4 regions of the Paenibacillus sp. BIC5C1 genome follow, and region 1 is predicted to be linked to each of the others. Evidence: riboswitches for the same ligand, from Rfam matches in the RefSeq annotation. Region 1 holds a riboswitch; each other region holds the start of a gene.
What was found. A riboswitch is a leader RNA that binds a small molecule or an ion and turns the genes downstream of it on or off. The one in region 1 is predicted to bind cyclic di-AMP.

Region 2: it holds a riboswitch for cyclic di-AMP, as region 1 does, so the genes downstream of both, RS891_RS18830 (3D domain-containing protein) here and RS891_RS07065 (HAD family hydrolase) in region 1, are expected to answer to the same signal.
Region 3: it holds a riboswitch for cyclic di-AMP, as region 1 does, so the genes downstream of both, RS891_RS00530 (C40 family peptidase) here and RS891_RS07065 (HAD family hydrolase) in region 1, are expected to answer to the same signal.
Region 4: it holds a riboswitch for cyclic di-AMP, as region 1 does, so the genes downstream of both, RS891_RS10310 (C40 family peptidase) here and RS891_RS07065 (HAD family hydrolase) in region 1, are expected to answer to the same signal.

Annotation. Positions count from the first base shown of each region.
Region 1 is NZ_CP135922.1:1,572,383-1,578,161, reverse strand. It holds gene RS891_RS07085 (zinc ribbon domain-containing protein) at 7-252, opposite strand; gene RS891_RS07080 (organic hydroperoxide resistance protein) at 457-876, opposite strand; gene RS891_RS07075 (Nramp family divalent metal transporter) at 1,322-2,617, shown strand; gene RS891_RS07070 (HAD family hydrolase) at 2,759-3,451, opposite strand; gene RS891_RS07065 (HAD family hydrolase) at 3,613-4,011, opposite strand; cyclic di-AMP (ydaO/yuaA leader) riboswitch at 4,129-4,304, opposite strand; gene RS891_RS07060 (glutathione peroxidase) at 4,672-5,148, shown strand; partial or broken gene RS891_RS31650 (hypothetical protein) at 5,124-5,192, opposite strand; tRNA gene RS891_RS07055 (tRNA-Leu) at 5,301-5,383, opposite strand; gene RS891_RS07050 (urease accessory protein UreF) at 5,759-5,779, shown strand, end outside.
Region 2 is NZ_CP135922.1:4,244,554-4,250,332, forward strand. It holds gene RS891_RS18805 (DUF4178 domain-containing protein) at 1-45, opposite strand, end outside; gene RS891_RS18810 (DUF350 domain-containing protein) at 69-470, opposite strand; gene RS891_RS18815 (PspA/IM30 family protein) at 567-1,238, opposite strand; gene RS891_RS18820 (prenylated flavin chaperone LpdD) at 1,368-1,712, opposite strand; gene RS891_RS18825 (polysaccharide deacetylase family protein) at 1,868-2,656, shown strand; gene RS891_RS18830 (3D domain-containing protein) at 2,791-3,447, opposite strand; cyclic di-AMP (ydaO/yuaA leader) riboswitch at 3,450-3,647, opposite strand; gene RS891_RS18835 (amino acid ABC transporter ATP-binding protein) at 3,932-4,654, opposite strand; gene RS891_RS18840 (ABC transporter substrate-binding protein/permease) at 4,641-5,779, opposite strand, start outside.
Region 3 is NZ_CP135922.1:110,192-115,970, forward strand. It holds gene RS891_RS00505 (hypothetical protein) at 76-369, shown strand; gene RS891_RS00510 (4a-hydroxytetrahydrobiopterin dehydratase) at 623-919, shown strand; gene rbsK (ribokinase) at 965-1,951, shown strand; gene RS891_RS00520 (c-type cytochrome) at 2,279-2,638, opposite strand; gene RS891_RS00525 (GNAT family N-acetyltransferase) at 2,789-3,283, opposite strand; gene RS891_RS00530 (C40 family peptidase) at 3,677-4,147, opposite strand; cyclic di-AMP (ydaO/yuaA leader) riboswitch at 4,151-4,288, opposite strand; gene RS891_RS00535 (hypothetical protein) at 4,539-5,381, opposite strand; gene RS891_RS00540 (M1 family metallopeptidase) at 5,392-5,779, opposite strand, start outside.
Region 4 is NZ_CP135922.1:2,230,176-2,235,954, reverse strand. It holds gene RS891_RS10325 (X2-like carbohydrate binding domain-containing protein) at 1-511, opposite strand, end outside; tRNA gene RS891_RS10320 (tRNA-Leu) at 844-927, opposite strand; gene pelA (pectate lyase) at 1,044-2,003, opposite strand; cyclic di-AMP (ydaO/yuaA leader) riboswitch at 2,417-2,548, shown strand; gene RS891_RS10310 (C40 family peptidase) at 2,554-3,018, shown strand; gene RS891_RS10305 (carboxymuconolactone decarboxylase family protein) at 3,098-3,427, opposite strand; gene RS891_RS10300 (hypothetical protein) at 3,544-3,762, opposite strand; gene RS891_RS10295 (hypothetical protein) at 3,886-4,215, opposite strand; gene RS891_RS10290 (xanthine phosphoribosyltransferase) at 4,314-4,895, opposite strand; gene RS891_RS10285 (YkvI family membrane protein) at 5,100-5,779, shown strand, end outside.

The DNA of each region.
Region 1 (5,779 bases):
GCACATTTACCCACCAAATAGAATATCAAGAATGGTACCCACCTGACCCTGTTTTTTCCCTTTCAACACATCCGGATCGAATACTTCAACATATCCACAGGAAGAACAGGCAACGAAGAGATAATGATTATGCTGAATATCAAACATTTTGCTAAGTCCCGCTCCTGACATGGACACTTCCTTAATGTTACAATCCGTACCCCTGCACTTGGTACATACAAATCGCCGTTCTATCATCTCTTCAATACTCATTGTCGTTCCCCCTTATTCGAATGTATGACTTCAAGCAAGAGTAGATTATGTAAAATAGTACGCTGTTCAACATGCAATCTCCTGCATCTCAACTGTATTATAAAAACAAAACCCTGCCGAAGGCCAGCAGGGTCTTGTACTCGAACATCAGGTATCCTGAGATACCCTGCTCTATATGTTCCCTTTACTCCTACGAGTCAGGTCTTAAACTACATTAAGTACCACATCAATATTGCCGCGTGTTGCTTTGGAATAAGGACAGAAATCATGTGCCTTACGAGCAAGGTCTTCTGCTTGACTGTGATCGACGCCAGGCATACTCACATCCAAACGTACAGACAGTTGGAAACCATCATCTGCCGGATCTTTGCCGATGGATACATTACTGGTGACCACCACATTCTCCAATTTCACGCCCGCTTTGCGTGCCACATTGGCAAGAGCACTTTCATAACATGCACCATACCCCGCTGCAAAGAGCTGCTCAGGATTGGTTCCTTCACCACCAGAGCCTCCAAGTTCTTTGGGCATTTTCAGATCATGCTTGAGCACTCCATCCGAAGAAGCTACCGAACCTGTACGTCCACCTTTAACTGTCGCTGTTGCTGTATATAAAGCTTCCATTAAGAATCTCTCCTTCACCTTTAAGTTTTTTACTGCCTACAATTCAATTTAAACTTCTGGCTCATTTTGAAACGTTGTTGATCCTTATTCAGGTTTTACATCTTTATCTTTTTCATGCATTGGGAAAGGAATACAGGTAATTTATTTAAGGTTGGGTAATATACTAAGGCACAATTCATCCTCCGGTAAATTTTGTCCTCATACACAAAAGTTGCACTAGACAAAAATAATTGAAGGAGTACAATGTAAGTATAAACATAAACGTTTAGACATATGAAAAGTAGTTTAATTACGCTTTTGATTTTGATTTAACTCTTCAAATGTAATCAAAGGAATGACACCGTTCCTCTTCATATAGAATATCAATACTTCAAAGTCGGGTGATTATATTATGAGTAAAAAAAATCCGTTCAACGCTCCTTCAAATGAACCATTGGCTGCGGGTATGGCCCCATCTCTCGGGGAAGCCCACAGCTCCATGAAGGTGCCTCAGAACGCTGCTTGGTGGAAAAAGTTCCTTGCTTTTGTTGGACCGGGTTACCTCGTTGCCGTTGGATATATGGATCCTGGGAACTGGGCAACGGATATTGCCGGTGGTTCACAATTCGGTTACACGTTATTGTCCGTTATTCTGATTTCAAATCTAATGGCTGTAGTATTACAGTCTCTCGCTGGCAAGCTCGGGATTGTCACAGGACGGGATTTGGCCCAAGCCTGCCGCGAACGGTTCAGTATGCCTGTGGTTATGGTGTTATGGATCTTGTGTGAGCTTGCGATTGCAGCCACCGACCTTGCCGAGGTTATTGGTTCGGCCATCGCGCTCAAGCTGCTGTTCAACATTCCCATGTTATACGGCGTCATAATTACTGCTGTCGATGTACTCGTCATTCTTTTGCTGCAAAATAAAGGCTTCCGAGCATTGGAATCGCTCGTTATTGTGCTGATGGCTACCATCGCCCTCTGCTTCGGGATTGACCTGTTTCTCGCTAAACCGGATATGGGCGGCGTCATGCATGGTTTTGTACCCAGTGCCGAGATTTTGCAAAATCCAGCCATGCTCTACATCGCTATCGGGATTATCGGTGCTACCGTGATGCCCCATAATCTGTATCTGCACTCTTCCATCGTGCAGACACGTCAGATTGAACAGACACCTCAGGGCAAAAAAGAAGCGATCCGGTATTCCACCATGGATTCAACCATTGCTTTAACGCTGGCCCTTTTCATCAATGCTGCTATTCTGATTGTGTCTGCTGCCGTGTTCCATAGTGCAGGTATGACTCAGGTCGCGGAAATTACGGATGCTTACCACCTGTTGACACCTCTGCTGGGTACTACCATCGCCAGCATCCTCTTCGGTGTAGCCCTGCTGGCTTCCGGCCAGAACTCTACACTCACCGGCACGTTGTCCGGACAGATTGTAATGGAAGGCTTCCTGAACATTCGTATCCCAGCATGGCTTCGTCGACTGGTTACACGTCTGATTGCAATCATTCCGGCAGTTATCGTAACAGCCATTGCCGGAGAGCACGGAACAGAGGAACTGCTGATTCTGAGCCAGGTTGTGCTGTCTTTACAGCTACCCTTTGCCGTCATTCCACTGGTGATGTTTACGAGTGACAAAAAAAGCATGGGGGCTTTTGCCAACAAGCTGTGGCTCAAAATCATCTCCTGGATCATTGCTGGAGTTATCGTTGTCCTGAATGTGTATCTGATTATCCAGACCATTCTGTTATTCTAGTTTAAACGGAACTACACGGAATTTTGTCTAACTCAAAAAGGCTGATCAACTCAAGTAACGTCTACCTTGAGATGATCAGCCTTTTATATGTTTGAGCAGCCACCTGATCCATACCTATTAGATCTTACATACTGCTCTTATTTAGTTATCTGAACTTTGAGTTACCATTAACAATGGAAGGAGTTCCTCCAGCGATTCAACAGTCCAGTCTGGACGCTCTGCATCTGCAAGCTCCGGCTGGAACCTGCCATAACCCTGCAAAATCCGGATCGTGTGCATACCCAGCTTCTTAGCCGGAATAATATCATTATCAATCCTGTCGCCGATCATGACCGCTTCCTCGGGTTTACATCCAGCCTGTTTCAATGCTACAGCATACAATTCAGGATCAGGCTTGGACACTCCTTCTTCAGCCGAACAGGCCAGCACATCCACATACTTGCGCAAGCCGTAGCTATCCAGCCGATTTTCCGTCCCTGGGCTCTGATTGGCAATGATACCAATCTTATAGTGCTGCGACAACGTCTGGAGAACAGCGTCGGCTGACGCGAAGGGGCGCTCAAGCTCTTTGCGGAACTTCAGCTTCTCCTGTATCTGTTCCCGGTGCCCCTCGTCGCTGATAAGGGTACGAATAGCCAATTTCATCGGCCATTGCTCGTAATTTCGGTAGGAGGCGGCAAATATATCTCGCACCGTCTGCATCTCCACCTGATAACCAAGCGCACAAGCTTCACGAACGAATTGACCGATAATATCATCTACCGGCTCCCATTCGTCCACGAGCGTATCCCCCACATCAAAGAATAACCATTGTATTCCACGTACATCCGGCACGCCTATTCCTCCTCGTTAGCCACAGGAAATTTCCCTATTTCCCAAACCATAAAAAAGAAGACCCACCATCATGCATGAGTCTCCTCAAGATTCCATTTATTTATGATTTCAATTATAACAGGCAGCTGACACTGGATCAATCACAGGAATAGTACTAACCACTAGCCATTAAGCAGAAACCCAACTTCCCCATTCAAGGAATATACAATACGGTCTGCGCCCATTCCCCGATAGATCCCTTTGGGATGGCTTTGTTCCGTAATGACACACAAGGACTTGGACGTCCAGGAGCGGCAAATCTGCAAATATCGACAGGTCAGGTTTAGGCTATTTTCAAAAATAAAAACATTGCCGACACTGCCTTGCGGCAAAAACCATTTCTGAGCTGCAGCCGTGTTCATGCGAATAACATGCTCCACACCGATTCTCCGGAGCCTGCGCTCTTCCCCTGCACTGTTGGTCAGAACGGCAAACGGCATTTTTTTGTACATCAGCAATTTGATAAATTTACGTCCTGCTTCATTTGGAGCAGTCACTAAGATCATCTCTTTATCCATCATTCGTTCCTCCCTTGGCGTGAAAAGACAACAAAAAAGAAGCGTGGGGGACCAAGGCCTCCCGGACGCTTCTTCAATAATCCATAGCAAAAAGACACTATGAACCAGCGTACGGCTTGTTGCCTCTCCCTTTAACGCTTACGAGGTTAGCTGACGGATTCGGGCGCGAGAGTCGCCCTATTTCCGGCTGTCACCGGAAAATTCACCCCATGGATGCCTACTGTCCTGGACAGTTCATCCTGTTGGTTCCCCCGTTTCCCACCCATGAATGAATGGAAACTCAGCGATTAAAACATCGTTCTTTTATAATCATTAATCAGAGCGATATTATCGTTTGTTTCGTTTTTCATGTAAAATTTAATTTAAATTGGAATTACGATATGAATCATACACCCGTGCCATATTGGTGTAAAGTCTGCGCAGATCACCGAATCGACGGATTTTTGCCATTTCCCATCAATAATAGCGCTTACAACGACTCTATTCTCTACCCATCTCATCAAAGCTCTCTAATTCTCTCTTTAGCGAAAATTAGGCATTAAATCAGTCACAGATCATACACGACAGGTTCAAATTGAGTTAAAAAAGCAATATTAATTTTGCAATATTTAATTGCAATCAATATAATAGAAGAAAGAAGAATATGAAATGGAGGCGATTTTCATGTCAGTCTACGACTACAAAGTAAACACCCTTCGCGGTCAGGAAGTTGAAATGTCCAACTATCGTGACAAAGTACTGCTTATCGTGAATACAGCAAGCCAATGCGGCCTCACACCTCAATTTAAAGGTCTGCAAGAGCTTCAGGACAAGTTCAAAGACTCCCCATTTGAAGTTCTTGGTTTTCCAAGCAACCAGTTTGCACAGGAAAAAGGCTCCTCTGATGATATTGCCGAGTTCTGTCAGATGAACTATGGTGTCAGCTTCCCGATGTTCGAGAAAATCGATGTGAATGGTTCAAGCGCTCACCCTCTATTCCAACACCTTACCAAAGAAGCACCGGGCGTACTCGGCTCCAAAGCCATCAAATGGAACTTTACCAAATTTCTTGTGGACCAGAACGGACGTGTTCTGAAACGGTATGCTCCCAAAACAACACCTGATAAAATTGAAGCGGACATCAAAGAATTGCTTAAATAACAAGTGAAGGCCATCCGACCCCGGCAGACAGAATGAGCATGCATTCAGGGGAAACGGGTGACCTTTTTTTTGTCTGGACTCATCTTGATTGTAAAAAAACACAAAAAAAGAAGCTCCCCATACGGGAAGCTTCTTCCTAATCATTCTTATGATGCGGTCGAGAGGACTCGAACCTCCACGGGTATACACCCACTACCCCCTCAAGATAGCGTGTCTGCCATTCCACCACGACCGCATGTCGTAAATAATCGGCAACAGAATTGATTATACCCGGTTCATGTTTAAAAGTAAAGTATTTTTATTAAAATCATTTTAACTGCATTTTTCCTTCCATAAATCGTATAATCTCGTCATTTTCTCCTACGAAGTGCATATGATTAAATTTGATCTCCTTTGTATATCCAATTAGGCTGATCACTCTACTTAATTTGTATTGCCATCCTTTACATCTCCTCAGCATAACATAACTAATTAAGTTATATAAAATAACATTAAATAGATTTAATATTTAAAAAACAAGAATATGTTGACAAAAAGCGGATATTTATGTGAATATATATATCATATAATTCGGATTTACAAACATAAAGCGAACTAAAAAGGAGTATAAATGTTATTTAACATAACATTT
Region 2 (5,779 bases), 2.7 Mb from region 1:
TTCAGGTTTGGCTATTATCCCTTTAATCCGTTTCCACACACTCATACCCATTACTCCTGTTCTTTATCTTATAAACAAGCTGCAATAATTAATGCGCCCACGATATGTAGTGCACCTGAGAACAAACCATAACCTGTCTTGCCCTGCTGTATTCCCGTATCCAGATCCAGGTTGGCCCATCTCCGAATCATAAAGTGAACCACGCTCTCCAGGATCAGCAAAATGATAAATGAAACAACGGATACGAGCAGCGCTTCTCCAAGATGACCCGCTGTCGAAATGGAGGTGGCGAGTACATATCCCTGAGCAAACAGCTTCATAACCATACGTGTCGTAACGGCCATATTGCCCGCCTTCACTTCGGCAAAATCCTTATATTTTGTAAACAAAGAATCCACATACATCAAGACAAACAGCAAAACCGAACCCGATAACGTCCAGACCAGCATTGCCAAAATGTTCAAATCCATTTACATAGCCCCCACATCTCAACATGAACCGCAATTAAAAGCGAAGGAGAAACGCTGGTCTCTCCTCCGCTGGTGCCCCTGCTTGCTTACAAGGTTTTAGTTCTTATTTTCGTATTGCTTCATCAACGCTGCCAGTTCATCCTCAACAGCCTGATCTTTGCCCAACTTCTCGAACTCATCATCCAGCGATTTTCCTTTGGACGACATCTCATTGCTGGCTTCGGCCTGAGCTTCCATCTGCATCATTTTCTCTTCCATACGCTTCATACCGGCACTTGCAGTGTCGGAGCCAAATCCGTTCAGCGCCTTGTTGATTTCGGTTTGAGCTTTTGCCGCGTTGTAGCGTGCAACCAATGTTTCACGTTTGTTTTTCATTTGCGTTAATTGTTTTCGCATTTCGTCCAGCTTGCCACGAAGGTTATCGGCAGAAGCCTTGTTTTGGTCATAGCTTGTTTTGTATTCGGCCATCTTCTCTTCAGCGACCTTCTTCTCTTCCAATGCCCGACGTGCCAAATCCATATTCTGTGCACGCGCTGCTGTATGTGCTTGCTCCTCACGTTTCTTCACGAGAGCTTCCTGTTCTTCAAACAGCTGCTTGAATTTTTTCTCGATGGCGATCTGTGCAGCAACAGCTTTTTCTGCATCTTCCAGATCTTCCTGCATATCCCGAATATATTGATCCGTCATTTTGATCGGATCTTCTGCCTTGTCAATAATAGAGTTAATGTTAGACATCGTTAAATCGCGCAATCTTTTGAAAATGGACATTATGGTATTCCTCCTAGTCGATAGTTCATCCTTGTATATAATCATACATACGTGGCAATGTTCTACTCGTTTCAATTTTAACAAAAAAAATCATAAAAAACGATTTTAGCCTGCCTAGCCTATATGGAACTATTGAATCAATCGACCCGTTTGGCACAGCTCTTCATCAAGCAGTTTCTCTGCAGTCTGCACAATCTCATCAATCTGCATCCGCGTAATTGCATCAAAGTGAATCCCCATCACTACGGTAACGGTTACCTTTAAATGAAGGGCAGCCTTACGTGCTAATCTCTCACACAGTTCTTGTTCTTTATGCCCTGGAATATGGACTGTAGCCCCACTCACTCGTTCACGGTCTGGATAAAATGTGGCTACTGCTCCAATATGTGATCTACCTCCAGTTACCATAAACACTTTGTCTTCCCCTGCCTCAATCACCTGTAAACGAACGGAGTTTAAATCGTATGTACTCATCCTGCTCCACCTGTCCTTTTAAATATGTAATATGTAATGGTGGAATTATGGCTCCAATTTAATGAATCAGCAGTGAAACATCTCACATCATGCATAAATACGGATGGCCCCGGGCATACCATAGAGAACGCAATTTGGGAAAAGGAGGCACGAACATGCGTATACGCCTCATCATGTTATCCATCATGGTCATTCTTCTGGGAGGAAGTTATGCTCCTGCTCAGTTATGGGCTTCTTCAAGCCCGCAAACCGAACCTGCTTCGAAATCTGATTCTCCTGAAGAAGAACAGTTGACGCTGGGACAACTCAGACAGAAATATGCAGATACGTTCAAAACCAATGGCCCCTCAACAAAAAAGGTTGCTCTGACTTTTGATGACGTACCTGATCCCCGTTTCACCCCGCAGGTGCTGGATATTTTAAAAAAATACAAGGTGCGGGCTACGTTTTTCATCGTGGGACATCGCGCTGAGAAACATCCGGATTTAGTGAAACGCATGGTGAAGGAAGGGCATATTGTTGGCAATCACAGCTACAATCACCCGGAGTTCAGTAAGTTATCCATGAATGCATTTCGCAAACAAATCTTACATACCGGGGACATTATTCGGAATCTGGTGGGTTACACTCCCAAAATGATTCGTCCACCTTATGGTGACATTAACGAGCAACAGCTGCAATGGGCTGCTAAACAACATTACAGCATTGTGAACTGGAACGTCGATTCTCTGGACTGGAAGGGCCTCACCAAAGAGGAAGTCAAACAAAACATCCTGTCCGCCGTCAAACCGGGTTCCATTGTGCTTCAGCATGCAGGTGGAGGTGTAGGATCGAAGCTAAATGGGTCCATCGAGGCGTTGCCTGAAGTTATCGAGGAATTGCGAAACCGCGGGTATGAGCTGGTGACTTTGGACGAAATGTTGGAACTGCCAAAGGGTAAATAGGTCAAGGAATTCAGAAGTCGGATTTTACAAAAGGGTGTTCTTCAATCACGATATCGTGATTGAAGAACACCCTTTATTGTTTAATTTAGATGTAGTTGGAGTCACATATGATGATGTGCAGCTAATCTTTGATTTTATTTCAAAATGTAAAGTTCAACATCCTGAATACCAAAGGTATTTACGGATTGCTTGCTGCCAGGAATAAAGATATCAATCTTGTGCCCTTTAATGGCACCACCCACATCACGAGCCGTAGCGACGAATGCCTGTTTGGGCAGTCCTGGATGTGTATGACCTGTCACCAGTACCTTTGTACCCAATGGAATGATACTCGGGTCTACTGCGATCGTGCCCAGTTCAAGCGGATTGCCGAAGTAATCTACAGCACCCCATCCTCCATTTTCAGAAGCATCAGAAGAGTATGCCGTTGCTTTGACGTCAACAGTTTTGCTGTAATCAAACGTTTTTCCCCAGGCTTGTACAACTTTACTATCTGCATTAACGTCAAGGCTTGCGGCAGTTACCGTTTTAGCTGCTGCAGCAGAAGCTGTGTTCGTTGTTTTACCAGGGATCGTGATTTTCAAACCACCATAAATGTTGTAAGCTGAAATGTCATTATTAGCTTTAATAAGAGCGTTAAGTCCAACTCCATATTGTTTGGATAAGGTGTAGAAGGTATCCCCCTCTTTGGCCACATGAACTGAATCAGCATGAGCCGGAACGGCCTGAATGAGCATTGCTGCTGTCAGCAAAGCTGTTGCTGTTTTGGCTATACGTTTCTTGTTAATCATGGTCTTCCTCCCTCATTATGCCTGCGAAGTTAGTTGTCGGATTCGGATGGAGGAAACCACCCTATAGGTTCAATTACATTAATAATTTTATGTAGCCCTAATTCACCCCAAGCCGTGTGCAAATGAATCTTCCCCAAGCACACTCTGCATCGTTACATCCCCCACACTCCCAACTCCGGAAGTTTCGGCAGGAACAAATATATCACAATTTTGTAACCAAGAGTCGTAGTAAATGTTACCATCTCGCTAATTCACTTCAATACTTTTGCTGAATTCAAGCGGTTTTTTCAAAAAAATGTCTATTTGAGCTTATATCGTTGATGACAGAAACGTTACTTTTTATGTATATCTGTAAGTATCCTCGCATAACAAACAATCCCTGCCGACGGGTCGTCGGCAGGGATCTATGAGGTGATGAAATTCTCATACGCAGTATAGATTTTGCATTTTTATCCTAATCTTCATCCTTAATAACTTGGATGGATTAGAGCACTTTAGCAAGGAAGTCACGTGTACGTGCATGCTTGGGCTCGCCAAACACTTCAGCAGGCGTTCCTTCTTCTACAATTACCCCGCCATCCATGAACAGGATACGATCACCTACTTCACGTGCGAAGCCCATCTCATGCGTTACTATTACCATAGTCATTCCGCCCTCTGCAAGCCGCTTCATGACATCCAGTACTTCACCGACCATTTCAGGGTCCAGTGCTGAAGTAGGCTCGTCAAACAGCATGACATGCGGCTGCATCGCAAGCGCTCTTGCAATGGCGATCCGTTGTTTTTGTCCACCGGACAGCTGATTTGGATAGGCGTCTTTTTTGTCAAAGAGGCCAACCGTCTTGAGCAAATCTGCGCAAATTTGTTCCGCTTCGTGTGCAGATTGTTTTTTCACTTTAATGGGAGCAATCGTAATGTTCTGCTGCACCGTTTTGTGCGGGAACAGATTGAAATGCTGGAATACCATCCCCATTTTTTCACGAGTTGCATTAATGTTATGTTTGGGGTCAGTAATCGACACACCTTCGAAATTAATTTCGCCGGAAGTTGGCTGTTCCAGCAGATTCAGGCAGCGCAAGAAGGTACTTTTCCCCGATCCCGACGGACCGATGACCACGACAACCTCGCCTTTGCCAATTGTTACGTTAATGCCCTTGAGCACATCGTTATTTCCATATGATTTGTGTAATTGTCTAACGTCTATCACTTGCACTCAACTTCCTTTCCAGTCGACCCAGCAGCTTGGACAAAATGAACGTCAGCACAAAGTAAATGGCCGCTGCAATCAGGAATGGATTCATTCCTTGGTACGTAATGTTTTTGACTACACTTGCTTGGTACATAATGTCCACCATACCAATAACTGAGATGATGGAGGATTCCTTGATAATGGTCACGAACTCATTACCGATCGCCGGCAACACCGCTTTGAACGCTTGTGGAAGCACAATGAAGCGCATTGCCGCACCTCTGCCCATTCCCAGGGAACGAGCTGCTTCCAACTGGCCTCGATCCACACCCTGAATACCAGCCCGGAAAATCTCGGCCAGATAGGCACCACTATTGATGGATAATGTGATAATCCCCGCCTGAAGTGGCGTGAAATTAATTCCCAACGTCAGAGCAAGACCGTAATAGATAATCATCAGTTGAACCAGCATTGGCGTACCGCGAATGACCTCAACGTAAGCTGTTCCGATCCAACGCAGAATTGAGACGTCATGCAGACGGAACAGACAGATGATCAACCCGATAATTACCCCGAAGATTACACCGAGTGCAGACAATAAGAGGGTGTAACCTACACCTGTTGCATAAAAGCTTTTGTACTCCCAGAACACTTGAAAAATGTTTTGGTCTTTTTTCACCTTGTCTGCCATCAACTGGCTTGCTTCGATAACCAACTGATCGATTTTATTTTCGCTTTTCAGACGCTCGAGCGTCCCGTTCACTGCATTCAGCAATTCCGAATTGCCCTTGCGAATCCCGATTGCCGCTTCGGCCTGCTCTTCATCCGGAATAGCCGGAGCTAATCCAATCACATCATCCAGGTAACCGGCAGCTACCGTATCCTCAACGATTGCAGCATTTACACGATTGGTCTGCAATTGCAGTACGATATCAGATATTTTATCAAGTGCTGTCAGTTTTGCGCCTGGGATTCCCTGGCCAATCGTTTCCTGAATGGAGCCTTTTTGGACACCAATTTTTTCATTTTCCAGATCTGCCATGGTTGGATATTTATCTTTATCCGCATTGCGAATCATGATGACTTGCTTGGATTTATAATAGGTATCTGAGAAGTCAATGCTTTGTCTACGCTCATCCGTTG
Region 3 (5,779 bases), 1.5 Mb from region 1:
TTTTTTTTAAGGGTTATTTTCAGGTATAATAAGAACAAATCTGCTCCTTAGGGGCTAAATAGGAGTGAAAAGCCAATGGGCGTAAAGCATGGACGGGATTATGAAGGAATATTGACAGATTTGACAGAGGCTATAGGACGAATACCGGACCGCTATGTTTTCTTTGAGATGGATGAGGAAGAATGGTCACGCCTTGGTGTAACAGAGCAACTCGAAGTGGATGAGGCGCTCGCGGAAGATCTGTTCTACGCGCTAGGTGAGGAGTCGGTCATTCCGGTAGGAAGTGGAGTGGTCATTCATGACAAGGATCAGCACCGAATTCATATCTTAATTGGGGAAGAAGAGCTGACTTTTGTACCTCTCATTTAGTATGCTCCCATAAGATATTTGGTACGGAAACCTGAGTTGGAGAATCTCCCTAAAGCCTTATGGTTAGTGGATCTAGCGCCATTTGTACTATTGGAATTTGAGGCTTGTCCGTGGTAAGATGATAGTCATGAAACGGGCGAACCGCAGGGCGGTGGACCTATGCGTTTGGATTGCTATGGGTAGCACCAAAGGTTTCGGTGGCAGCATGGACAGTTGTCTGTGATGAGCCATCATATGGGGAGGAAGATAACGTATGGTTTTTACGCAAGAGGAAGTCGAAGCTCATCTGGGAAGGCTGGAAGGCTGGGAACTGGAAGAGGGACGATGGATTGTCCGCAAGTTCGTATTTTCCAACTACATGAAAGGGATTGCATTTGTGGATGAGGTCGCAGCGATTTCGGAAGCATTCAATCATCATCCTTTCATTACGATTGACTATACAACGGTCACACTGCGTCTCACGTCGTGGGATGAAGGTGGCATCACATCTGTAGATATTAAAGAAGCACAACAATATAATGAGGCTTTTGAAAAAATGAGGTCGGAATAACCTGGATCGGTTATTATCGCACTACCGGAAATGAGTGAAACATACATGTCAGACGATAATCAGAACAAACCTCTTATTGCTGTCGTAGGCAGCCTTAATATGGATCTGGTGGTGAAGACGGACATCATTCCTGAGGAAGGCGAGACGGTGAGCGGGGAGGAACTGCATTATTTGGCCGGGGGCAAAGGCGCTAATCAGGCGGTTGCTGCTGCACGACTGGGCGGACAGACAACGATGGTTGGTGCGGTAGGTTCGGATGGTTTTGGTGAACGCCTACTGCACAGTCTAACGGAAAGCGGGGCGGATGCCTCGCAAGTTCGCATTCTCGATGATACTGTTACTGGTACGGCCTCCATCTGGCTCTCCAAAGGAGATAACCGGATTATTGTTATTCCTGGAGCGAATGGGCAGGTTGTGCCTGCGATGCTGGAAGAGGCGGATACGGTAAAAAGCCTGACTGCAGCCGCAGCGGTGCTGCTGCAGCTGGAGATCCCGCTGCCTGCGGTCACCCGCGCCGCCCAACTGGCGGCTGAAGGCAGCGCATTGGTGGTGCTCAACCCGGCACCTGCTGTGCCGGGTCTGCCCCAGGAGCTGCTGCGGTGCGTCGACGTCATTACGCCGAACCGCAGCGAGCTCGCCGTGCTCACCGGCCGGGATGATCTCCGGCCGGAAGACGTGGATGCGGCGGTCGCAGAGCTCGCCGCATCCCTCGGGGCCGCTGTCGTCACGACGCTCGGCCCCGAGGGGGCTGTGTACGCGGCAGCGCCTAACGGCCGCGTACAGGCAGGGCGAGCCGGCGCGTGCCGTGCGCCCGGCTACGCCGTAAGCGCCGTCGACACGACCGGCGCTGGCGATTGCTTCAACGGCGCGCTGGCAGTAGCCCTCGCGCGCGGAGAGACGCTGGACGCGGCGGTAAGCTTCGCCATGGGCGCAGCCGCGTTGTCCGTGACGAAGCTCGGCGCCCAGTCCGGGATGCCGTCCGCACGTGAAGTGCAGGCTTTTCTTGCCGAGCAGAAGGCAAAGGCCCAGTAGTCTATGCATGCTTTAGCTGAATCAGAGGCGGTAGGTGGGATGAGCCACTGCAACAGAGGAGCATTAGCGTGGTATACGTTTTCATCCAAGCATCCCATCCCTGAAATGAGCAAGAGGCTCTTACTTCCCAGTACGGGAGAGTAAGAGCCTCTTCTCTGTATGACCATTGATAAATCCAGCAACCCTGAAAGACGAATAAGGGTTGCCTACGTGTGCGTCAAGCGTCAGCGTGGTTTATAGCATGCTTAAAGAGCAGGAGGTGACTAAAGCCACCACACTCTCTATACCTGCAACTCTCCACAATCTGAACGCCTGGGGCGTCTTGGATTACTTCTTCTCCGCCAGCCACATCGCAATATTCGCGATTTCTTCATCCTTCAGCTTGTCTTTGAACGAAGGCATGCCGCCGCTTTTACCTTTGACGATGGTCGTATAAATCTTCTCCACATCGTCCTGGCTGCCAATCTTCTGCAGACTAGGGCCCATGCCCCCTTGAAGCTGATCACCGTGGCAGGTAATACAGTTTGCTTTGACCAGTGCCTCGGCCTGTCCTGCATCCATTGTAACTTGCGGCATCGTCGGTTTCGCTTCTTCAGCAACTTCCTCTTTCCCTGGAAGCGTAAACATTAGTACAATAGCTAAAGCGCACGCTGCAAAAAATACCCCGCTCATGATCCATTTGTGCATCCCTTATGTCCCCTCCAGAATGAAAGATCATCTAACTTGAAACTATCCATATCATTATAACGGAACCTGTAGTGACATCATAGCATTTTGTGGTAATTTTTTGAACTAATCACATAACAGGGGACTTTTTAGGGTGATTTTAAGCCTTATTTACCCGCGAGGACCCTCATAGACCATGCAGTAAAAAGGTTGCAAACCACTCGGCGTCTGTCGTTCATATGTATCCTGCGTAACAAATCCGGCTTTAAGATAGACGCGAATGGCCCGGTCATTCCAGGTCAGAACTTCCAGATCAATTTCGTTTGCAGGGTTCCGGCGAATGGCTTCCTGCACAATGGCCGATACAAAAGCCTTCCCTTGTCCATGACCACAGCGTTCAGGGTGCATACCCAGACCAATGCGGGTGACACCTTCAAGCGGGAAATATTGAGCGAAACCGCAAATCTGCTGATCCTCTCCCAGCACTACCGCATATTGTTCCTTCCGCAGCTGGGGATCGCCGAATTCTACTTCAAGTGCTTTCATCTGCTCCCAGGGCAGCCAGCTATAAATATTATAAGGGGGGTCATACTGCCAATCGCAGATGAGCTCCGCATGTTCTTCTTGCATGGGCACAACGTGAAACGTCACAGGGGCTTCATCCATACAACTGTACGCTCCTCTCATTGTGAACAAGCTATAATGATTCTGATTTGTCCATATACATATGTCATTCCGTATCTAAGCTTGTTTCCACTCTACAAAAGAGGTGTTCATTTGGCAAGCCCCCGTTTTAGAAAAAAAAGTGAAACAAAAGTTCCGGTAATTTCGTTTATATTATAGTGGGATGGGTAAAAACATTATAAGAGCACGGACGAAGCAACAAAAAATAGCTCAAAAAAAGTTAAAGTTAGATTTGATAGCTGTCTCGAATACGTTAAAGGAAACGAAGCACAAAAAAACCGCCGGACACATTCCTGCGGAGAATGTACCAGACGGTTCTATTATGCTTCGTTACAGTAGTGTTATTGTTACAGCATGACGTTGCTCAGCTTGTCCCTAGTCGATGGCCAATGTCTCATATGCGTCCGTGCTCATAATGCGTTTAGCGCCAACATAGCGGTTAGCCCAGTAGCTTTCGCTTAATGCGCTAATTGTAACTCCTTTGGAAGAAGAAGAGTGTGCAAACTTTCCATCCCCTACAAAGATACCAACGTGTGAAACCCCTTTGCCCGTTGTATTGAAGAATACCAGATCACCTGGTCTCATTTCCATACGGGATACTGAATCACCCATGTCGAATTGCGAACTCGATTGGCGAGCCAAATCAATACCCAGCTTGTCGAATACATAACTTGTAAACCCAGAGCAGTCAAAGCCGTTAAGCGTTGTTCCTCCGCTTTTGTATGTAGTTCCCATTGCCGAATCAATGACTTGGTCCATTTTTGAATCTGCGAATGCGCTGCCTGCTCCAAGCGATAATGCGAATGTGATGCTGAGTACAGCTGCGGTTAATTTCTTTTTAAACAAGAGATATACCCCTTCCAATGCCTGCGAGGTTAGCTTAAGGATTCGGTTGAAGGTCCCCTATGATCCCTCTGTTGCAAGATCAATTCACCCATAACTGGTTCCCCCGCTTCCCAGGTGCTAGGAATTTGGCTGCTAGTTATGCACCTGCGAAATCAAGAAATGACGATTAAATTTTAAGTAGTTACAAATATGAAGGTAAAGATTACAAAGTTGTTACTAAAAACTCACTGCGATTATTGTAACAGAGGTATACCACTTTGGCAACGTTTAACAGCAAAATTAGCAAAAAAAACCTCGACCTTTGACGGGGAAAGGTCGAGGTTTGCTTTTTTAAAGGCGTTTAATGAAAACAACTTTACATAGAGATGGTAACAATTTTTAACTATGCACGTTAATCTTTGACCGAGTTGGACTGCCATAACCGGAAATGTGCGCATATTTTCCATAGGCTCAGCAAGCACCGGGCAAGTGGATACGTCTGTTGTAGTATAAGACCGGTTAAGCCCGTTAGTAACCATGAAGCTGAAGTAAAGGCACCAAAGACCAGGAGATGAAGGCCACCCAGCAGGACAGCAATGCCGATTAGAGTGATGACCTGGCGTAGTGCAATCCATAGAGCTTGAAACGTACCACGTGCTCCGCCTTCCCCATCAGGTGCTGAGATACCAAACTGCATGTAGAGCAGGATATGATGGATAACCCACCCGTATACAATCCAACCAGCAACATAGGGAATACCAGGCAGGAGCAGATGGAGGGAATGAAAACCTTCCATAAGGATGGAATAAAGTTTTGGTGCGAGCCAATAAGCCGGTAGCAGCAGCAATAGGGTGCGAATGGTGTGGAGCAACAGCATTGGTTTCCACAAATTTTTGATGCCGCGAATGAATGGAATGCGCTCTTCCGAATGATTATAATGCTGGAGCGAATAGAGCAGCCCTGCCTGAATGAGAGGGCTAATTAGCATCCGTAGCAGCAGCATAGCCCCTAAAATCCATAAATAGCGATGGACCTCTGGATTCATAGTCAGGCCGAGTTGGCTCTCCATTTTGAATAAAATCGTACTGAGTTCCCCTGTATCAGGGTCGGGATAACGCAGGAGCAGCGGGACCACAGCTGACTGAACCATTCGATAAAGAAAGTATCCCCATACTAATTGATAGAGAAATAAGAGTGCTGCAATAAACATATGTTGACGGACGAGAAACCAGCCTTCACGTATTTTCGCTTTCACTGTATCCACCTCACCATGACAGACTTCCGAATATGGCTTCTATAAGTTTGGTTGCGCTCATGCTCCAGCGGGATTTGGTTGGCTCATCCAGTCCGGCTCTCAGGAAATTGTTTATATGATGGTTCTCCAGCACAATTGTGTATAGCGGGTCAGTCATAGCCCAGGAAACAGGGGAAGTGTAGGTCAGTTTGTAGGTAATGCGCTCCTCGCTGCCATCCCATTCTTTCGTCATGGTTTTCCCGTCTTCGAACATAATTCGAACAGGCACCTTTTTATATTCACTGCCTTTTTTCTGGACTGTAATGGACGACTCGTACAACGTTTGACCGTCTTTTAGGATAGGATTGATTGCGATCTTCTCCACTGCAAAGTCAGCCATTCCGTCTCCGTATACATAC
Region 4 (5,779 bases), 660 kb from region 1:
AATCCCAAGCATCCATAACAACAAGCGGTTTTACTGCAATATCTTGCATACGACATGCCCCGCCCGTCCCATACACCTCAAGATTTTTATCATAGGCTGTGATGGATAATCCCGGAATGAGATAGATCCCGATCTTCTGTCCGTTATTATGGACATAATCGATGACCTCCTGAAATCCATTTGGATAAAGAACAGTACTCGGAATTGGACGGCCGTATTCATCTTCGTCACCGTTCCAGCCAGCATCAATATTAATGTATTCATATCCATGGGCTTGCAGCTTCTCGCGCATGGCGTCCGATTGCTTCTTAATACTCTCGGCCGATGTCCAGTTACCCGCCCCGTCATATACCTGCATGCTGTAACTGCTCCAACCCATATACGGCTTTTGGGCCAGACTCTTATCTGCTGCTTGTGCCACATTACCTGTTGTTCCGGTTATCCCGAACTGCACCGCCGCAATCATGAATACCATGAAACACATTGCAATCCTTTTTCCGATTCGTTTCAAATTATCCCTACCCCCTCTGAATTTGGTCATTCAAATTCCTGTTGATAGCGCTTCCATACGAGAAGAGAATAGTGGATGATGCATTCCCAAGATAGGTACAATTCGGTATTTTACGTACAATTAACCTGAATTATAGGGGCAAACCGTCGCAGAACAAACATATTTCCATTAATGGATAAATAAACAAATGAAAACTTCATCTTTGCTCAAGTCGAGGGAATGGGTAGAAAAAAATCAGGATGAGCAAATATCAAAATCTGCAAACAAATAAAAAAAGGTTCCTAAAGTGGCAACAATGCCATTCTAGGAACCTTTCTTGGTGTTACACATGATGCGGTCGAGAGGACTCGAACCTCCACGGGGGTTAGCCCACACGGACCTGAACCGTGCGCGTCTGCCAATTCCGCCACGACCGCGTATCTCTTATCTCCGAGAAATTACATCGCGGCGACAAGAGATAATATATCATGTGCAGGTAATTAGTGTCAACAAATAAATAAATCCTCTTCTAACGTGTAAAGCTTTTTATAAATTAGATCTTAGAAGGCCAGTTGCCGTACCAGGCATACCCGCCCCTTCTTTCCTTATCAATATCGCTGAGTTTGTATTTCACAACCCCATCACGTCCTACAAAGATCGGTTTATCCGTTCCAATTTCGTAAAAACGTGCCCAAATTGGCGCTGCACCTGAATCAGCTACGAGTTTGCTATCTCCGTTTTCTCTGACATACTTGTATCCTGTAATTTTAACGTTGTTGAACCAGGATTCTGCTGCTTGAATTGAAGCCTTAATTTTCGAGTTCGACGGTCTTGTTTTCAAAAACTTTACAATCGTACTGCTCTCTCCAGCACTTAGAGAAGGCACTTCATAAATCCTTGCTCCTGCAGGTTTTAGGGAGCTGGAATCATGCTGCTGTCCCCATGCAGTCAGTTTACCATTTGCTACAACCTGAGTATTGAGAATAGCATCCACACCTTTGGCAACTGATTTTTTACTGCGATCCGCAAGAGAGCTGTCGATGAATGAGAAATCACCTTTACGTGCACCTACTTCATCCAGCATGTACATGACATTAATCATGGCATCGTCGTTGAAGGTAATGTGTTTGTGATAGCCTGAGCTCTGGTATACTTGCGGCCATCCTCCATTGGAGTACTGCATATCTAACAAAAAGTTGATTCCTCTGATGGCAGCAGCCGAATATCGCGGATCATTCGTCTTTTTAAATTCTTTGGCTAGTCTTCTAATTTCTGAGTATGTAGCTTTGTTATCAATCGTAGATTTGGCCCACTCACCACTTGTTTCTTTGTAATCCTTCTTCCATCCCCCGTCAGGACGTTGATTCTTCAAAATATCTGAGATACTTGCTGTTGTTCCAGAGGCGTCTGCAGCAGATACCTTAACAGCAGGCTGAAATACCATTCCGATAACAGAGAAAACCATTGTACATGCCATAACCAAAGATGCAAACCTTGCTTGTTCCTTCACCATCGTTTAGAACACTCCCCAATTCATTTTCTGCAAACTGTTTTCCTTGCGCCTACTTCCTCCTTATATTTGTTTTAAAACTCAAACTATTTCTTTAAATCCAATAAATGGAACTCATAATTAGAAGTCTATGCAAAAAGTTGTATTTTGTCAATATTTGCAACAATATGTAACAAATTCATTGGCTTAACCTACTAATTCTAGTCTAATCGTATGTGAGAAAGCCAATAAATTGTCCAATTTCTTTCCCTCTGAAACAGTAGTTACTTTTTTGTCATCTATTAAAACACTTCATTCGAGTTATTTCTACATAAAAAGCGATAATTCCGTTAACATTGAGATGATAAGAAGTGTTCAAGAACGGTTTGACATTTTCGCATTTATGCAATATAGTTTCAAAAGGTTACAAAAACTTAATTATTCATTTGCCGAGTTTCATGTTTGAAAACGGGGGAACCATTTTGGGTGAATTATTCTTATACATAGGAAATATAGGGAACCTTCTACCGAACCCTTAGCTAACTCCGTAGGCATCGAAGGGAGAACAAAAATTTTGAAAAAGCTTATCATCTCCATTTTTGGAGCAGCAGTTCTATTTACATCCGGTGCAGCAAGCACAGAGGCAAGCAGTATTAACACCGTCGTTAACAACATGACAGGCATACCTTACAAATGGGGCGGCACAACATTGGCCGGATTTGATTGCTCTGGATTTATGAGATATATTTTCAACAAATATAGCATTGAATTACCACGCACTTCCCAGCAACAAGCTAAGGCCGGCACTCCGGTATCCAAAGCTAATCTGCGTACGGGTGACCTGGTATTCTTTAATACGATGGGCAATGGCATTTCACATACAGGTGTATATATCGGGGGCGGACAATTCGCTCATGCTTCAAGCAGCAAGGGTGTCAGCATCACTCAATTATCCAATCCTTACTTCAATGATCGTTACGTAACAGCACGCCGGGTAACGGGACAGTTTATGTATAACAAGATGCTGGGCAAAATATAAGTTAAACACGAAAAGGCTTCGGTTATAACCGGAGCCTTTTCTTCGTCTATCTTTGTCTACAGTGATATTGAAATTGATTTTAATGTAAAGCCTTCTGTACTCTCAATGCACCCTGAGACAACGCATGGCCTCCGCCAACTGCTCCAGCCACAGCAACCGTCTCCATAATCTCCTGATCGGTCGCTCCTTTGGCACGTGCTTCTTCCACGTGGTAAAACGTACATACCTCATTGTTTGCAAACAAACCAATGCCCAGCGCAATCAGCTGTTTGGTCTTGGCATCAATCTCACCTGCCTGAAAACATTCTCCAGTGAATTCATGATAAGACTTCACCACAGCTGGAAGCACGTCGCTTAATTCACCAATCTGATCTTTATAGGCATGAACCTTATCATTCATCAATGTCATGGTACCGCACATCCTCTCGGCTGATATGTTACAAGCTCTCACTGTACCTATCTTTTCTCCCGAGAGGTGCAATTATGCCAATACATCCATGGTAAATGAACCTAAAAACGCCTGTCCTATTCTTCGAGCGGGCTCTTGCGTGGTTCGCTGAACAGCTGATACTGATAATTCCGATCAAGCTTAACCACACGACGATTCTGACGGCGAATGAGCACCTGCTCCCCGTCCCAGGCCACTACAATGCCTGTCACATCATTGGACTGAATCTCGTCCCGTACTACCCTTACTTTTTCACCCGATAAACGCAGTGCATCCAATTCTGCATCACTGATCATATTCATGGCGCCTACTTTCCCAAAAAAATTATTTACAAAAAGAGACCTAAATGAAAAGTCATTTAGGTCTCACGTGACTGTATTGGACTGTCATGTCATTCGAAAATATGTCCCGACTGAAAGTTACCGCTGCGCGTGCTCTTTGCTGTCGTTCTTCTCAAACCAAAAATCAAGCACTTTGGCGGACATCACACGTTCTTCAAGGTACTCCACTTGATGCGGTGTAAATTGTTCTTTCCAAGAGAAGGACAACTCTTCGCACAAGCCTACAATCGTCAGCAATTCTGACCAGGCTACGTAGCGTTTGTACCAGAAAAATTGAGGATGTTCAATCATATAGGGATAAAGGTCATCGAATTCCGTATGTTTACAATCCAGGGCACGCTCAAAATGTACTTTCGATTCAGCCAGCTTATCAATAAAAAATTGTTCTGTTGCCGGTTGGTTACCCATGGTGTTGCCTCCTCTCCCTAACATAACCCCATTATAAATGAAATCAGCGGTCATGCAAAGGCATTGTTATAAAAATAGGCACTTTTTCCTTTAAAAAGTCACAATTCGTTATCGTCAAATTGCACGGTGCCATCGTTCAGTGAACGAATGCGCACCAACGCTTCAACCGGGATACCCTGCTCACGAATGGTGCGCGCTCCGGCCTGAAAACATTTTTCGACCACGACACCGAATCCGACCAGTTCTGCACCCGAACGTTCGATAATTTTGATGACACCGCGAGCGGCATCTCCATTCGCAATGATATCATCAATAAACAAAATACGGTCATTCTCATGAATATATTCACGGGACACCATAATATCCGTTACGATCCCTTTGGTAAAAGAAGGCACTCTTTCACAGTAGGCATCGGGGTCAGCCAAAAGTGTTTTTTTGCGACGGGCAAATACCAGCGGAACACCCAGTTCATGTGCGGCAGCAAAAGCGACCGGAATCCCGGAAGACTCCACTGTAATGACCCGAGTTACACCACTTTCACGAAAACGGGCGGCAAATTCACGTCCCATTTCCATCGTCAATGCAGGATCAATCTGATGATTCAGCAGACCATCCAGCTTCAGCACCTGATCCGACATGACTACGCCTTCTTGTAAAATTCGTTGTTTCAATACTTCCATAATTTGACCTCCCAAGCCTATCCTATGACGTAAAAGTATCATAGATCCGGCTATCAGTTCAAGCGAAATTGCCTTAACTCTTGTCCAGAGCATGTAAATGACCCCAGGTCACACTTCAATTGTCATGACTTTGATGGGTCAAGCATACCTTGTACCATGGCACCCGCATGTCCAAACTATTCAGGGGCCTGAGAGGGGAAACGCATGAAACAGGCATTTCGGGTGCTGCAGATCGCATTTACATACATTGGAACGGTAGTAGGAGCCGGCTTTGCAACAGGACAGGAGATATTGCAGTTTTTTACCCAGTATGGCAAATGGGCCACCATTACCATTGGCTTATCGACCATGCTCTTTGTCTGGTTAGGTACAAAAATGATGCTGATTGCCCATGATACCGGCTCACGCTCATACGAAGATCTCAACAAGCATCTATTCGGTCATAAAGCAGGAAACTGGATTACCTGGGTTACCCTTCTTATTCTCATCGGAGTAAACAGTGTCATGCTGGCTGGAGCAGGCTCGGTCTTTGTAGAGCATCTGGGGCTTCATTACCAGACCGGACTGATTGTTACCCTTATCGGTACTTATCTACTGCTTGGACGGGGCATTCAGGCTATTCTGCAAATGAACAGTATCGTAGTGCCCATGATGCTCCTGCTCTCTCTGCTTATGATCACCAGCACCATACATCATCCCGGCGCAAACCGATTTGTTACATTAACCACAGACAGCAATCCAATCCAGGTCTGGTTATCTCCTCTTTTGTATACTTCATTCAACCTGGCACTTGCCCAAGCTGTACTCGTTCCGGTGGGGAACCAGATTCGAAGCCGAAAGGTACTGAAATGGGGCGGCGTTCTGGGCGGGATTGGTGTAGGATT